DNA from 2 places in the Streptomyces sp. NPDC042346 genome. Region 1 is predicted to be linked to the other one. Evidence: riboswitches for the same ligand, from Rfam matches in the RefSeq annotation. Region 1 holds a riboswitch; the other holds the start of a gene.
What was found. Region 1 has a riboswitch for glycine ahead of gcvT (glycine cleavage system aminomethyltransferase GcvT). Riboswitches for the same ligand answer to the same signal wherever they lie in the genome.
Positions count from the first base shown of each region.

Region 2: it holds a riboswitch for glycine, as region 1 does, so the genes downstream of both, gcvP (aminomethyl-transferring glycine dehydrogenase) here and gcvT (glycine cleavage system aminomethyltransferase GcvT) in region 1, are expected to answer to the same signal.

Region 1 covers NZ_JBVJEH010000001.1:1,551,020-1,558,417, reverse strand. Annotated here, with positions in the region: gene ACZ6K0_RS07355 (enhanced serine sensitivity protein SseB) at 1-265, opposite strand, end outside; gene ACZ6K0_RS07350 (AAA family ATPase) at 381-1,067, opposite strand; glycine riboswitch at 1,220-1,319, shown strand; glycine riboswitch at 1,321-1,446, shown strand; gene gcvT (glycine cleavage system aminomethyltransferase GcvT) at 1,506-2,630, shown strand; gene gcvH (glycine cleavage system protein GcvH) at 2,708-3,088, shown strand; gene glyA (serine hydroxymethyltransferase) at 3,121-4,389, shown strand; gene ACZ6K0_RS07330 (L-serine ammonia-lyase) at 4,548-5,933, shown strand; gene ACZ6K0_RS07325 (CopD family protein) at 6,135-7,025, opposite strand; gene ACZ6K0_RS07320 (EF-hand domain-containing protein) at 7,121-7,336, opposite strand.
Region 2 covers NZ_JBVJEH010000007.1:9,556-16,953, reverse strand. Annotated here, with positions in the region: gene ACZ6K0_RS26225 (glutamate-cysteine ligase family protein) at 1-401, opposite strand, end outside; gene ACZ6K0_RS26220 (hypothetical protein) at 885-1,481, shown strand; gene ACZ6K0_RS26215 (DUF5999 family protein) at 1,813-2,019, shown strand; gene gcvP (aminomethyl-transferring glycine dehydrogenase) at 2,146-5,031, opposite strand; glycine riboswitch at 5,208-5,307, opposite strand; gene ACZ6K0_RS26205 (PRC-barrel domain-containing protein) at 5,421-5,795, shown strand; gene ACZ6K0_RS26200 (DNA polymerase IV) at 6,336-7,398, opposite strand, start outside.

The DNA of each region.
Region 1 (7,398 bases):
GGGCGGGGGCGACGGTGTACGACATGTGCGTGCCGACGCAGGCGAGGAACTGCTGTTCGGAGCTGAAGACGGGGACGAAGGCCGCGCCGTCGATCTCCAGGGTGGCGAGGTCCAGGTCGGGGCTGTCGGGGCCGCCGCCGTTGGGCAGGGGCACCCAGACCTCGCTGCGGCTCAGCACCTCGACCAGTCGGCCCCCTGCGGCGGGGTTGCCGAGCGAGGCGGACAGCACCTCTTCGAGCTCATTGCCCGGCCACGTCACGTCCACGGTCCCTTTTCCCCTATCTCGCGGGGGCGCGTCCTCCCGCACCGCCCCGCAGCACCCTAACGCCGCCCTGGCGCCGCCGTGGCCAAAAGCAGCGGGTACGGATGCGGGGCCGGCCTCAGGCCACGTCGCGGAAGCCGATCTTCCGAAGTGCGTCCGCGGCGTCCCGGTCGAGGAGGGTCGCCGAGGCGCAGCCGTGCGGCAGACCGCCGGACTCGGCGGTCCGCAGGAGCCGGCCGACGGCCCGCCGGTGCCGGGCGAAGGCGTACGCGGAGACGCCACGGCCCCGGTCGCGCTGGCCGTCGCGCGCCGTGCCCGGCTCGACGTCGAGCAGGACGAGGTGCAGGGCGGCGCCGCGGCGTCCCGCCTCGCGGGCGAGCCAGCCGCGCACCCAGGACTGGGTGCCGCAGTCGTGCACGATCACGCTCGCGCCGGAGCGCAGTGCGCGGCGCAGCCCGGCGTAGTGCGCGAGCCGGACCAGGGGGCGGTAGACCGCGTACGGCAGGAGGCGCGGCATGCGGGCCTCCCAGCGCTCGCGGACGTCCTGGGAGTCGATGCCCCGGCCGTCGGCGGCGCGCTTCATCAGGGTGGACTTGCCGCTGCCGGGCAGCCCGGAGACGACGACGAGGTCGCCGGCCGCGAAGAGGAGGGCCCGGGGCCCCCGGCCGCCGCGCTCGCGCAGGTCGCGCAGGATCCGGCCGCGCCGGCGGGTTCTGGCTCTGGTCCGGGCCCGGGCCCGGGCCCGCTGGGACGGTATGCCGGTACCGGTACTCGTCGCGTATGCGCCGGTGTGCTGGATCCTCATCGCTGCTCCCCCTGCCGGGCCTCGGGAGACCCTTGCCCACAAAGTGTAAAGAAGCGGTAATGAGATACAAGTGATGTGCCGCGCGGAGCACGCGTGCAATGATGTGCCCGCCAGGCGCGCTCAGTCGCCAATACAACCGCATACCGGCCGCTCGAATCCGCGCGGGAGAGTTCCGGACCGCCCCAGGCGTCCGGACGCCGAAGGAGCAAGACCCTCCCTTGAATCTCTCAGGCCCCGTACCGCGTGGATGAGGCAGATCTGAAAAGCGGGACACCCTGCCGTGTCCCCACCCAAGGTGCAAGCCGATCTCTCGGTGCCGATCTTCCGGTGACGAGATGCTCTCGGTGAACCTCTCAGGTTCCATGACAGATGGGGAGGACGTCCTCGCCCGTCATGTGTTTCGTCACCGAACCGCCCTTGGGATCCGGGAGCCACCCCATGAGCACTGCCCCCCGTCTGACCGCCCTCGATGCGCTGCATCGTTCGCTGGGCGCGACCATGACCGACTTCGCGGGCTGGGACATGCCGCTGCGCTACGCCAGCGAGCGGGACGAGCACAACGCCGTCCGCACCCGGGCGGGCCTGTTCGACCTCTCCCACATGGGTGAGATCACGGTCACGGGCCCGCAGGCCGTCGAGCTCCTCGACCACGCCCTCGTCGGCAACATCTCCACGGTGGGCGTGGGCCGTGCCCGCTACACGATGATCTGTCAGGAGGACGGCGGCATCCTCGACGACCTGATCGTCTACCGCCTCGGCGAGACCGAGTACATGGTCGTCGCCAACGCCTCCAACGCCCAGATCGTCCTGGACGCGCTCGTGGCGCGCGCGGAGGGCTTCGACGCCGAGGTCCGCGACGACCGCGACGCGTACGCCCTGCTCGCGATCCAGGGCCCGGAGTCCCCCGGCATCCTGAAGTCGCTCACCGACGCCGACCTGGACGGGCTGAAGTACTACGCCGGCCTGCCCGGCACGGTCGCGGGCGTGCCCGCGCTGATCGCCCGTACCGGCTACACCGGCGAGGACGGCTTCGAGCTGTTCCTGAAGCCCGAGCACGCCGAGGGCGTCTGGAAGGCCCTGACCGAGGCGGGCGCCCCGGTCGGCCTCATCCCGTGCGGCCTGTCCTGCCGTGACACGCTCCGCCTGGAGGCGGGCATGCCGCTGTACGGCCACGAGCTGACGACGGCCCTCACCCCCTTCGACGCCGGTCTCGGCCGGGTCGTCAAGTTCGAGAAGACGACCAACGAGGGCCGCTTCGTCGGCCGTGAGGCGCTTGAGAAGGCCGCCGAGCGCGCCGAGACCGCCCCGCCGCGCAAGCTCGTCGGCCTGATCGCCGAGGGCCGCCGGGTCCCGCGCGCCGGCTTCTCCGTCGTCAAGGACGGCGTGGTGATCGGCGAGGTCACCTCGGGCGCCCCGTCCCCGACCCTCGGAAAGCCGATCGCGATCGCGTACGTGGACGCGGCGCACGCCGCGCCCGGTACCGAGGGTGTAGGTGTGGACATCCGCGGCACCCACGAGCCGTACGAGGTCGTCGCGCTGCCGTTCTACAAGCGCCAGAAGTGACGCAGTCGTCTCATCCCGGGTCTCACCCCGCGAGACCCACGTTCATCAGTACTCCCCCGATCCAGGAGAATCAGGTCATGAGCAACCCCCAGCAGCTGCGCTACACCAAGGAGCACGAGTGGCTGTCGGACGCCGTGGACGGCGTTTCGACGATCGGCATCACCGAGTTCGCGGCCAACGCGCTCGGTGACGTCGTCTACGCCCAGCTCCCCGCTGTCGGCGACACCGTCACCGCGGGCGAGACCTGCGGCGAGCTGGAGTCGACGAAGTCCGTGAGCGACCTGTACTCCCCCGTCACGGGTGAGGTCGTCGCCGCCAACCAGGACGTGGTGGACGACCCGTCGCTGGTGAACACGGCTCCGTTCGAGGGTGGCTGGCTGTTCAAGGTACGTGTCGCGGGCGAGCCGGACGACCTGCTCTCCGTCGACGAGTACACCGCGTTCTCCGCCGGGAACTGAGACCGGGCCCGAGACCCCTTAGGGATCGATTCATGTCGCTTCTGAACACTCCCCTCCACGAGCTGGACCCCGACGTCGCCGCCGCCGTCGACGCCGAGCTCCTTCGTCAGCAGTCCACCCTCGAGATGATCGCCTCGGAGAACTTCGCTCCGGTCGCGGTCATGGAGGCCCAGGGCTCCGTCCTCACCAACAAGTACGCCGAGGGCTACCCGGGCCGCCGCTACTACGGCGGCTGCGAGCACGTCGACGTGGCCGAGCAGATCGCGATCGACCGGGTCAAGGACCTGTTCGGCGCCGAGTACGCCAACGTCCAGCCGCACTCCGGCGCCTCCGCGAACCAGGCCGCCCTCTTCGCGATCGCCCAGCCCGGCGACACGATCCTGGGTCTGGACCTGGCGCACGGCGGCCACCTCACCCACGGCATGCGCCTGAACTTCTCCGGCAAGCAGTTCAACGTGGTCGCGTACCACGTGGACGAGGCCGGTCTGGTCGACATGGCCGAGGTCGAGCGCCTCGCCAAGGAGCACCGTCCGAAGGTCATCATCGCGGGCTGGTCCGCCTACCCGCGCCAGCTGGACTTCGCGGAGTTCCGCCGGATCGCCGACGAGGTCGAGGCGTACCTGTGGGTCGACATGGCCCACTTCGCGGGCCTGGTCGCGGCCGGTCTGCACCCGAACCCGGTCCCGTACGCGGACGTGGTGACCTCCACCACGCACAAGACGCTCGGCGGCCCCCGCGGCGGCATCATCCTGGCGAAGAAGGAGTTCGCGAAGAAGCTGAACTCCTCGGTCTTCCCCGGTTTCCAGGGCGGCCCGCTGGAGCACGTGATCGCGGCCAAGGCCGTCTCCTTCAAGGTCGCGGCCTCGGAGGACTTCAAGGAGCGCCAGCAGCGCACCCTGGACGGCGCCCGCATCCTCGCCGAGCGCCTGGTCCAGGACGACGTCACCGCGCACGGTGTCTCGGTCCTGTCCGGCGGTACGGACGTGCACCTGGTCCTGGTCGACCTGCGGAACTCCGAGCTCGACGGCCAGCAGGCCGAGGACCGTCTCCACGAGGTCGGCATCACGGTCAACCGGAACGCCGTTCCGAACGACCCGCGGCCGCCGATGGTCACCTCGGGTCTGCGCATCGGTACGCCGGCGCTCGCGACCCGCGGCTTCGGCACCGAGGACTTCACCGAGGTCGCCGACATCATCGCGGAGACCCTGAAGCCGGGCTTCGACGGCGAGAAGGCCGAGGCCCTCAAGGCCCGGGTGACCGCTCTGGCCGACAAGCACCCGCTGTACCCCGGCCTGAAGTAATTTCGTACCCTTTTGTTCGTACGAACGTTTGGGGCATCGCGCACACTGAAAGGTGAGTGCGGTGCCCCACCCCGTGTCGTGCCCCGTTTCGATCTTCCTGCTCCGTTCTGCACCACCCCGGCAGACAACGGCGTCTAGCCCCCACAAGGAGTCTCTCCGTGGCCATCTCGGTCTTCGACCTGTTCTCGATCGGTATCGGCCCGTCGAGCTCCCACACGGTGGGCCCGATGCGCGCGGCCCGGATGTTCGCCCGCCGGCTCAAGAACGAGGGCCTGCTCGCCCACACGGCGGCCATACGTGCGGAGCTGTACGGCTCCCTGGGCGCGACCGGCCACGGCCACGGCACCCCCAAGGCGGTGCTCCTCGGCCTGGAGGGCAGCTCGCCCCGCACGGTGAACGTCGAGACGGCGGACGACGAGGTCGAGCGGATCAAGACGAGCGGCCGGATCAACCTGCTCGGCGCGCACGAGATCCCCTTCGACTTCGACGCCGACCTGATCCTGCACCGCCGCAAGGCGCTCCCGTACCACGCCAACGGGATGACGATCTTCGCGTACGACGCGGAGGGCGCCCTGGTCCTGGAGAAGACGTACTACTCGGTCGGCGGCGGCTTCGTCGTCGACGAGGACGCGGTCGCCGGCGAGAACCCGATCGTCCCGGACGACACCGTCCTGAAGTACCCCTTCCGCACCGGTGACGAGCTGCTGCGGCTCGCCAAGGAGACCGGCCTCTCCATCTCCTCGATGATGCTGGAGAACGAGAAGGCCTGGCGCACCGAGGAGGAGATCCGCGCGGGTCTCCTGGAGATCTGGCGGGTCATGCAGGCCTGCGTCTCGCGCGGCATGTCCCGCGAGGGCATCCTGCCGGGCGGCCTGAAGGTGCGCCGCCGCGCCGCGAACACGGCCCGCAAGCTGCGCTCCGAGGGCGACCCGGCGGCGCTCGCGATGGAGTGGATCACCCTCTACGCGATGGCCGTGAACGAGGAGAACGCGGCGGGCGGCCGGGTGGTCACCGCCCCGACGAACGGCGCGGCCGGCATCATCCCGGCGGTCCTGCACTACTACGTGAACTTCGTGACGGGCGGCGCCTCCCCGGAGGAGAAGGAAGACGGCATCGTCCGCTTCATGCTCGCGGCCGGCGCGATCGGCATGCTCTTCAAGGAGAACGCCTCCATCTCCGGCGCCGAGGTCGGCTGCCAGGGCGAGGTCGGCTCGGCCTGCTCGATGGCGGCCGGCGCGCTCGCCGAGGTCCTCGGCGGCTCCCCCGAGCAGGTGGAGAACGCGGCCGAGATCGGCATGGAGCACAACCTGGGCCTGACCTGCGACCCGGTCGGCGGGCTCGTGCAGATCCCGTGCATCGAGCGGAACGGCATGGCGGCGGTCAAGGCCGTCACGGCCGCGAAGATGGCGATGCGCGGCGACGGCAGCCACCTGGTCTCTCTCGACAAGGTCATCAAGACCATGAAGGAGACGGGCGCGGACATGAGCGTGAAGTACAAGGAGACCGCGCGCGGCGGTCTCGCGGTGAACATCATCGAGTGCTGAACCGTTCCCCCTCCCGGTAAGCCCCGTACGCGACCCGTACGCGGCCCTGGTACTCCGAAAGGGACGCCCCCGCGCCCGCCTCTTCGACCAGCGGCAGTACACCTGGACGGCGGTCGTGCTGTGGGCCTCGTCCTTCCACGTCGCCCTGCGGGGCTGAGGCCCGGGGCCTACGGGGCCCGGGGCCGGAGTGCCTTCACGGTGTCAGGGTGCGATCCAGTGCGGGTCGGGCATCACCGTGAGGAGCGCCGAGACGACCACGATCACCGCCAGCGCGGCCACCTCGATCCGGGCCGGGGCCTCGGCGTCGCCGCCGGACAGCATCCGGCTCCTGGCCGCGAGCGCCAGCAGGCTCACCCCGCCGAACAGCAGCAGCTTGACCAGCAGGATCCGGCCGTACGCCGTGGTCAGGACGGCGTCCAACGGCAGTCGGCGCAGCGTGGAGGCCGTGCCGGTGGCCGCGAGGGCGGCGTAGGCGACGGCGGCCATCCGGGCGTAGCGGACGAGGACCTCGCGGCCCCCGCGCCGCAGCCGCATGGTGCGAAGCACGTACAGGAGCGTGCCGAGCCACAGCGAGGCGCCCGTGAGGTGGACGACGGTGAGCCCGATGCCCACGGCGGGGGTGTTCGTCTCGGGGTGGGCCCGCACCGCCTCGGCCACGACCGCGACGGCGAGCGGGACGACGGCGAGGCCCGGCCGCCGCGAGGCCGCGCACAGGGCGGCGAGGGCGAAGGCGTTGGCGGTGAGGAGCAGCAGCCGGCCCTCCCACAGCCCGTACACGACGGGCAGGCTCAGCCCGCTGACGGCGGCGAGGAGCAGCAGGAGCCCGGCGGAGGCGGCCGCGCCGAGCAGCGCGGCGGGCACGGACAGGGCGCGGGGCCGGGGCCCTTCCCCGGCGAGGCGGCGTCCGGCGAGTTCGCCGATGTGGACGGCGAGGCCCGTGAGGACGAGGAAGCGCAGCAGCGCGGTGGTGCCGGCGGCGGGTATCCGGAGCTCGCCGGTACCTGTCCGGGCGAGGCCGGCGCCCAGCAGGGCGAGGCCGATGACGGCGAGGGCGGCGAGCGCGGCGAGGACCGCCGCGGTCGGACGGCTCAAGGTGCCGAAGGGTCCGGGAAGCGTCACCGGACGATCGTCACCGAGCCCCGGACGGGCGGCAACTCAGCGTTGCACCGCCCGCCCGGGCGGGCGGATCAGGCCTTGTTGTAGTGCGCCCAGAACTCGTCCCAGGACAGGACGCCGTCGCCGTTGTCGTCCCGCTGCTTGATGAGCACCTCGGCGACCGACTCGGTGACGTTGAAGTCGCCGAACTTCGCCATGAGGCTCTTGTACTCCGCGGCGGTGATGAAACCGTCCCCGTCGGCGTCGAACTTGTTGAATGCCGTGCGTGCCGCGTCGATGTCCGCCACTGCTTCCGCCCCTTCTCGGTGCTTCTCTGACGGGGGTCAGATTAGCTGGCCCCCGTCCTGCC
Region 2 (7,398 bases), on a different contig from region 1:
GCGAGCGTGGGAAGTATGCCGATCATGACGACGCCGGCGTCGAGCTCCTTCGCCTTGCGGTCGGCATATCCGAGTCCGGTGCCGATCTCTTCCGCGAGCCGGTCGAATACCCTCCCGCCGAGCCGGTGGGGGGCGATGTTCACTTCCAGATTGAACAATCCGAGTTCCGTCTGGAAATCGGAGCTCGCGATCCTTTCCAGAACAGGCGCGTTGAGCATCCGGGGCAGTCCGTCGGCGCCGGCGAGATTGAGTTCGATCTCCAGCCCCATGAGATTGCGGGGCCGGTCGAACCTCTTCTCCGCCAGCAGCCTCGCGAGCCCCGCGAGACACTGCTGGAGTTTTCTCCGGTACTGCTGCCGGTCGGCCGGGCCGAACCCGTCCGCGTCGACCTTCTCCCCCATCGAAGCCGTCCCTCCCGCCATGGGCGGCCGCGGCGACGGCCGCGCGTCACGGACCATGATGCCCACCTCTCTGATCCACAACGCCTGCGGAACGGGGCCGTCGGGCGATAGGCTGGAAGCAGCGCTCCACCGGCACATCCCGAAGGCATGACACGGTCGACATATACCAATGTCATATTGCCCCGGGGCAGGGGATGGGAATTCAGCCGTCCGACTCGGCGAGGAATACGCAGGTGAGGGCGGTGCGGCCGTCATGATTCCGCTTGAACAGCCCCTCGAATAAGGCCGGATGACGCCTTGCCAGGAATATCGGTGGCGTCTAGCGGAAACACTCTGTGAACACGTGTCGTATAAACTCCGCGAACGAGGCAGAGTGTTGGTGCCCCGGCCATGGCCCCATGGCCCCTCTCTGGCCGCGCCGCCGACAGCGCCGTCGTACCTGCCCACGCATCACCGTGTCTCCTGAGTGAGAGGCGACCCATCATGCTCCGACCCTCCCCGGCCCCCGTGCCGGCCCTCCGCAGTGTCCTCGCGGCACTCGGCTCACCGACCGCCGTCCGTGAGGCGCGCACCCCCGCCCTGCGGGCCGCGCAGGGACCACTGAGCCCCGAACTCCCGCTGCCCGTCCACGTCCTCGGCGTCACGGGAGCTCCGGGACGGACACCGTCACCCCGCACCCGGCTCACCGGCTGGCGGTTCCTGATCCGGAACGGGGACCGGGCGATCGCCGCCGCGGACACCAGGCTCACCCCGGACGGCTGGACCTTCTCGCACTTCTTCGAGGGGCCGTACGTCACCGCGACGGAACGGGCCCTGCTCCACGCCGAGGCGCTGCCCACCCCGTACCAGCCCCGGCTCCTCTCCGTACCGGAGCTCTACATGCTGACGCTCTGGCTGCACGCCGACCTGGAGGCGGACGGCACGACCGTCGCCCCGGCATCGGCCGATCTCCTGGTGCCCCTGGCCCCCGCGCCGCCGGGGATCGCGGCCCACCGGCCGTACCAGGTCGCCGACCTCCTGCCCGTGCTCAGCACGCGCCTCGCGCCGCCGCCCCTCCTGGGCTCGGCGGCGCCCGCCTGATCCACCGCACCCGCCGCCCCGCCCCGTGACCCGACCGGGTCACGGGGCGCACTGCTGTCCGAGCACCCGCCCGAACGCACTACCCGAACACCCCTCCCGTACGGACTAGCCCGCTCGGACCACTTCGAACCACCCGAAGAGACCGTGTAGTTGGCCTGAACCGCCCCTGCGGGTGATGCGTCTTCCCCGGAGAGGACGAGCTGCCGCGAAATACCTGCGGAAGACCGTCCATGGGGCAAGACTGGGACCGGAACCGAACCGACCGACGGGGGCGGCGATGAGCGCGAAGAGCCGCAGGACATCCACCACGACGCAGCGAAAGAACCCACCCATGTGCCAGCACCAGCCTGCCTGTCCCACCGCCGACTCCAACGACCGGGAGGCAGCCCGCCTGATGGCACACCATCCGGAACAGGGCTGGAGCCTGCTGTGCAACGGCGTCCTGCTCTTCGAGGACACCGGTGAACTGCTGCCGGACGGGCAGATCATCGCCCCGCACCGGCCGCTGACGGCGGGACAGGTCACGACCGCCGCCTGAGCGGCGCGCGGAGATCGCCGTACGAGGGAGAGCAACGCCGAGGGCCGGCCCGGAGGACATCCTCCGAACCGGCCCTCGGTCCGTACGCGGCGCCTGAGTGGTTCAGCCACTCAGGCACTCAGCGACTCAGTGGTCGTACTCGTCCATCGGCGGGCAGGAGCAGACCAGGTTCCGGTCGCCGAAGGCACCGTCGATGCGGCGCACCGGCGGCCAGTACTTGTCGGCCGGCGAGACACCGGCCGGGAAGACCGCCTCGTCACGGCTGTACGCGTGGTTCCACTCGCCGCCCAGCGCGGCCGCGGTGTGCGGGGCGTTGTGCAGCGGGTTGTCGTCGGCGGGCCACTCGCCCGAGGCGACCTTCTCGATCTCGGCCCGGATCGCGATCATCGTGTCGCAGAAACGGTCCAGCTCGGTGATGTCCTCGGACTCGGTGGGCTCGATCATCAGCGTGCCGGCCACCGGGAAGGACATCGTCGGCGCGTGGAAGCCGTAGTCGATCAGGCGCTTGGCGATGTCGTCGACCGTGACGCCCGTCTCCTTCGAGAGCGGACGCAGGTCCACGATGCACTCGTGGGCGACCAGACCGGCCGGACCGGTGTAGAGCACCGGGAAGTGCGGCTCCAGGCGCTTGGCGATGTAGTTCGCCGCGAGCACGGCGACCTGCGTGGCGCGCTTGAGGCCCTCGCCGCCCATCAGGCGCACGTACGACCAGGAGATCGGCAGGATGCCGGCGGAGCCCCACGGGGCGGCCGAGATCGGGCCGACGCCGGTCTCCGGGCCCGCGGTGGGCTGGAGCGGGTGGTTCGGCAGGTACGGGGCGAGGTGGGCGCGGACGCCGACCGGACCGACACCCGGGCCGCCGCCGCCGTGCGGGATGCAGAAGGTCTTGTGCAGGTTCAGGTGCGAGACGTCGCCGCCGAACTTGCCCGGCTTCGCGAGCCCGACCAGCGCGTTGAGGTTGGCGCCGTCGACGTACACCTGACCGCCGGCCTCGTGGACCTCGGCGCAGATGTCGGCGACGTGCTCCTCGAAGACGCCGTGCGTCGACGGGTAGGTGATCATCAGCACGGACAGCTCGTCGCGGTACTGCTCGATCTTGGCGCGCAGGTCGACGACGTCGACCTCGCCGTCGTCGGCGGTCTTGACGACGACGACCTTCATGCCGGCCATCACCGCGGAGGCGGCGTTGGTGCCGTGCGCGGAGGACGGGATGAGGCAGACGGTGCGCTGGAGGTCACCGTTGGCGCGGTGGTAGGCGCGGACGGCCAGCAGACCGGCCAGCTCGCCCTGCGAACCGGCGTTGGGCTGGATCGACACCTTGTCGTAGCCGGTGACCTCGGCGAGGCGCTCCTCCAGCTCGGTGATGAGCGTGAGGTAGCCCTGCGCCTGGTCGACCGGGGCGAAGGGGTGGATCTGGCCGAACTCGGGCCAGGTCACCGGCTCCATCTCGGTCGTCGCGTTCAGCTTCATCGTGCAGGAGCCGAGCGGGATCATGCCGCGGTCGAGCGCGTAGTCGCGGTCGGCCAGCTTGCGCAGGTAGCGCAGCATCGAGGTCTCGGAGCGGTGCGCGTGGAAGACCGGGTGGGTCAGGTACGCGTCGGAGCGCAGCAGCCCGGAGGGCAGCGTGTCCCCGACGGACGCGTCCAGGGCCTCGACGTCGCCGTCGACACCGAAGGCGCCCCACACGGCGGCGAGCTGCTCGCGCCCGGTGGTCTCGTCGCAGGAGATCGAGACGAGATCGGCGTCGACGCGGTAGAGGTTCACCCCGGCCTCGCGGGCGGCGGCCACGACCGAGTCGGCGCGACCGGGCACCCGGACGGTGAGGGTGTCGAAGTACGAACCGTGCACGACCTCGACGCCACCGGCGGTGAGACCCGCGGCGAGGAGGGAGGCGTACCGGTGGGTCCGCTGCGCGATGCCCTTCAGCCCGGCCGGCCCGTGGTAGACGGCGTACATGCCGGCCATGACGGCGAGCAGCACCTGGGCCGTACAAATGTTGCTGGTGGCCTTCTCGCGGCGGATGTGCTGCTCGCGGGTCTGCAGGGCCAGGCGGTACGCGCGGTTGCCGTCGGCGTCGACGGACACACCCACCAGGCGGCCGGGCAGCGAGCGGGCGTGCTTGTCCTGGACGGCCATGTAGCCGGCGTGGGGACCGCCGAAGCCCATGGGGACGCCGAAGCGCTGCGTCGTGCCGACGGCGATGTCCGCGCCCAGCTGGCCCGGCGAGGTGAGCAGGGTCAGGGCGAGCAGGTCCGCGGCGACGGTGACGATGGCACCGAGCTCGTGGGCGGCGTCGATCAGCGGCTTGATGTCGCGGACGGCACCGGAGGCACCCGGGTACTGGATCAGCACGCCGAAGACACCGCGCTCGGCGATCTCGGCCGGGATCCCCTGGCTGAGATCCGCGACGACGACCTCGACACCGGTCGGCTCGGCGCGGGTCTCGATGACGGCGATCGTCTGCGGCAGGGCGTCGGCGTCGACGAGGAAGACGCCGTTCTTGACCTTGCCCACGCGTCGGGCCAGGGACATGGCCTCGGCGGCGGCGGTGCCCTCGTCGAGGAGGGAGGCGCCCGAGGTGGGCAGACCGGTCAGGTCGGCGACCATGGTCTGGAAGTTGAGCAGCGCCTCAAGGCGCCCCTGCGAGATCTCGGGCTGGTACGGCGTGTACGCCGTGTACCAGGCGGGGTTCTCCATCACGTTCCGGAGGATCACCGGAGGCGTGAAGGTGCCGTAGTACCCGAGGCCGATCATCGGCGCGAGGACCTGGTTGCGGTCGGCGAGCGTGCGCAGCTCGGCGAGCACCTCGGCCTCGGTGCGCGCGGCCGGCAGGCCCAGCGCCTCGGCGTTCTTGATCACGTCCGGCACCGCGGCGGCCGTGAGCTCGTCGAGCGAGCCGTAACCGACCTGGGCGAGCATCTTGGCCCGCGCCTCGGCGTCGGGCCCGATGTGCCGCTGCTCGAACGGGATGCCCTGTTCGAGTTCGGAGAGCGGAATGCGGTTGGCGGTCATGTACGGAGGCCTCCTGGTCGTCACGACCTGCGAGGGGCACCACGGCGCGGGTACCCGGACGGCCTCCCCCTCTGTCATCTCAACCTGAGAGTTTCACCGGCACGCCTCGCGGCACGCCGGCTTTCACCGTCGGTGAGAGCGCATGCCGTGGACACCGCTCTGCTTTCCAGAGTGACCTCGTCCGCGCGGTACAGGGGCCTGAGAGATTCCGGGGAGGATTTGCTCCTTCGGCGCCCTCCGGAAGGTTTCTCCGGGGGACTCTCCCGCACAGGGTCGACAGCCACAGCCAGCCTACCAGCGAGGTTGCGGCTCCCATCGCTCAAGTGGCCGACATCCCAGTTGTGCACTTTCGTAGGGGTGTAGAGCAGTTGCGACCAGTTGGAGGGACCGTGCAGACCGACATCGATCCGCGCAGCCTGATCGGCCGCAAGGCGTTCGACCGGAACGGAAACAAGATCGGAACCGTGGACGAGGTGTACTTGGACGACGCGACCGGCATCCCGGAATGGGCCGCGGTCCGCACCGGCCTGTTCAGCCGGGACGCCTTCGTCCCGCTGGAGCCGAGCGACCTGCTCGACGACGGCCTCCACATCCCGTTCGAACGCGCCCTCATCAAGGACGCCCCCGACTTCGGCGTGGGCCGCCACCTCTCCCCCGAGCAGGAGCTCCAGCTCTACCGCCACTACAGCCTCACACTCCCACCTCCGCCCCAGAACCCCGAAGACACCGACTTCGGCCACCTGGCAGGCCAGGAGGGCCCGTAACACCCACGCACAAGCACGACGGGTACGCGCCCCTCAGGCAAAGCCGCACCCGGGAAGGCCAGCCCACCCGCCACCAACACAAACGGCACCAGCCCGGCCCGCCCGGCACCAGCACAGGCGGCTGGGCTCGGCCTCACGGCACGGCACGGTCTCAGGCGGCACGAGCCCAGGCCTGCCAGCACCAGCGGCAGCGGCAGCGGCCGCGGCCGCGGCACGAGCCCAACCCGCCCGGCGCCAGCACAGGCGGCACCAGCCCAGTCCGGCCCGGCACAGGTGGCTGAGCCCAGCCCGCCCCGCCACCAGCACAGGCGGCTGGGCTCAGCCTCACGGCACCGTCACAGGCGGCACGAGCTCGGCCGGCCCGGCACCGTCAGGGCCGGTACGGGTCCCAGCCGCCAACGGCGCGGAACTCCCCACGCCAAAACCCGCACCTCTGCTTCCCCACCCGCACGGGTGGTGCGGGTGGGAACCCCAGCCCGGCCGCAAGGCCGGGCGCACCCCCCACAACCCACGCCCAGCCACCGCCACGCCACGGCACCGTCACGCCCCCGCCCGACACTCCCCCCGCACCAACGGCAACGGCTCCGAAGGCTCCAGTTCCGGATCGTCCACCGAGAACGTCCGCACCCGCCCCGGTGCGGACCACGGTTCCTCGAACCGCACCGTGACCCGCCCGACGCCGCTCCCCTGCACCCACCCCGCCCCGTGCACCGCGTGCCGCACGTCGTGCCCGGGCGCCCACCGCCGCTCGACGGCGACGGCGCCGGCGCCGGCGCCGGGCGCGTCGGAAGCGGACTCGTCCGGCACAGCCCCGGCGCCGGCCACACCACCCCCTGCCGCACCGCCCCCGCCCGACTCCCCCGCCACGGCAGCCACGGCCGCCGCCGCCCGTTCCTCCTCCGCCTGCGCGGACTCCGCCTGGGCGAACAGATCCTCTTGCGTGTAGTCCGCGAGCCCGCTCACGCCCACCCCGAGCAGCCGCACACCCCCGGTCGTGTCGACCGCCTCCAGGAGCCGCCCCGCGGCCTCCCGCACGACCCCCGGGTCGTCCGTGGGCCCCCGCAGCGTCTCGGACCGGGTCAGCGTCGAGAAGTCGTACCGCCGCACCTTGAGGACGATCGTGCGCCCCGAGTGCCCGGAGGCCCGCAGCCGCGCCACGCACCGCTCCGCGAGCCGCTCCACCTCGGTCCTGATCCGCACGCGGTCGTGCAGGTCGACGTCGAAGGTGTCCTCGACCGACACCGACTTTGCGTCCCGCTCGGCCACCACGGGCCGGTCGTCGTACCCCTGGGCCATCCGATGGAGCGAGGCCCCGTGCGCCCGCCCCAGGAGCCGTACGAGCTCGTCCTCGCCCGCCTCCGCCAGGTCGGAGACCGTGGTCATCCCGGCACGCCGCAAGTGCTCGCCCGTCGCGGGCCCGACCCCCGGCAGGATCCGCACCGACCGGGGCCCGAGCAGCTCCCTCTCGGTGCCCGGCTCGATGAGGACGAGCCCGTCCGGCTTGGCCTCCTCGGAGGCGATCTTCGCGATCATCTTCGACCCGGCGAGCCCCACCGACCCCGTCAGCCCCGTCGTCGCCAGGATGCCCGCCCGCAGCCGCTCG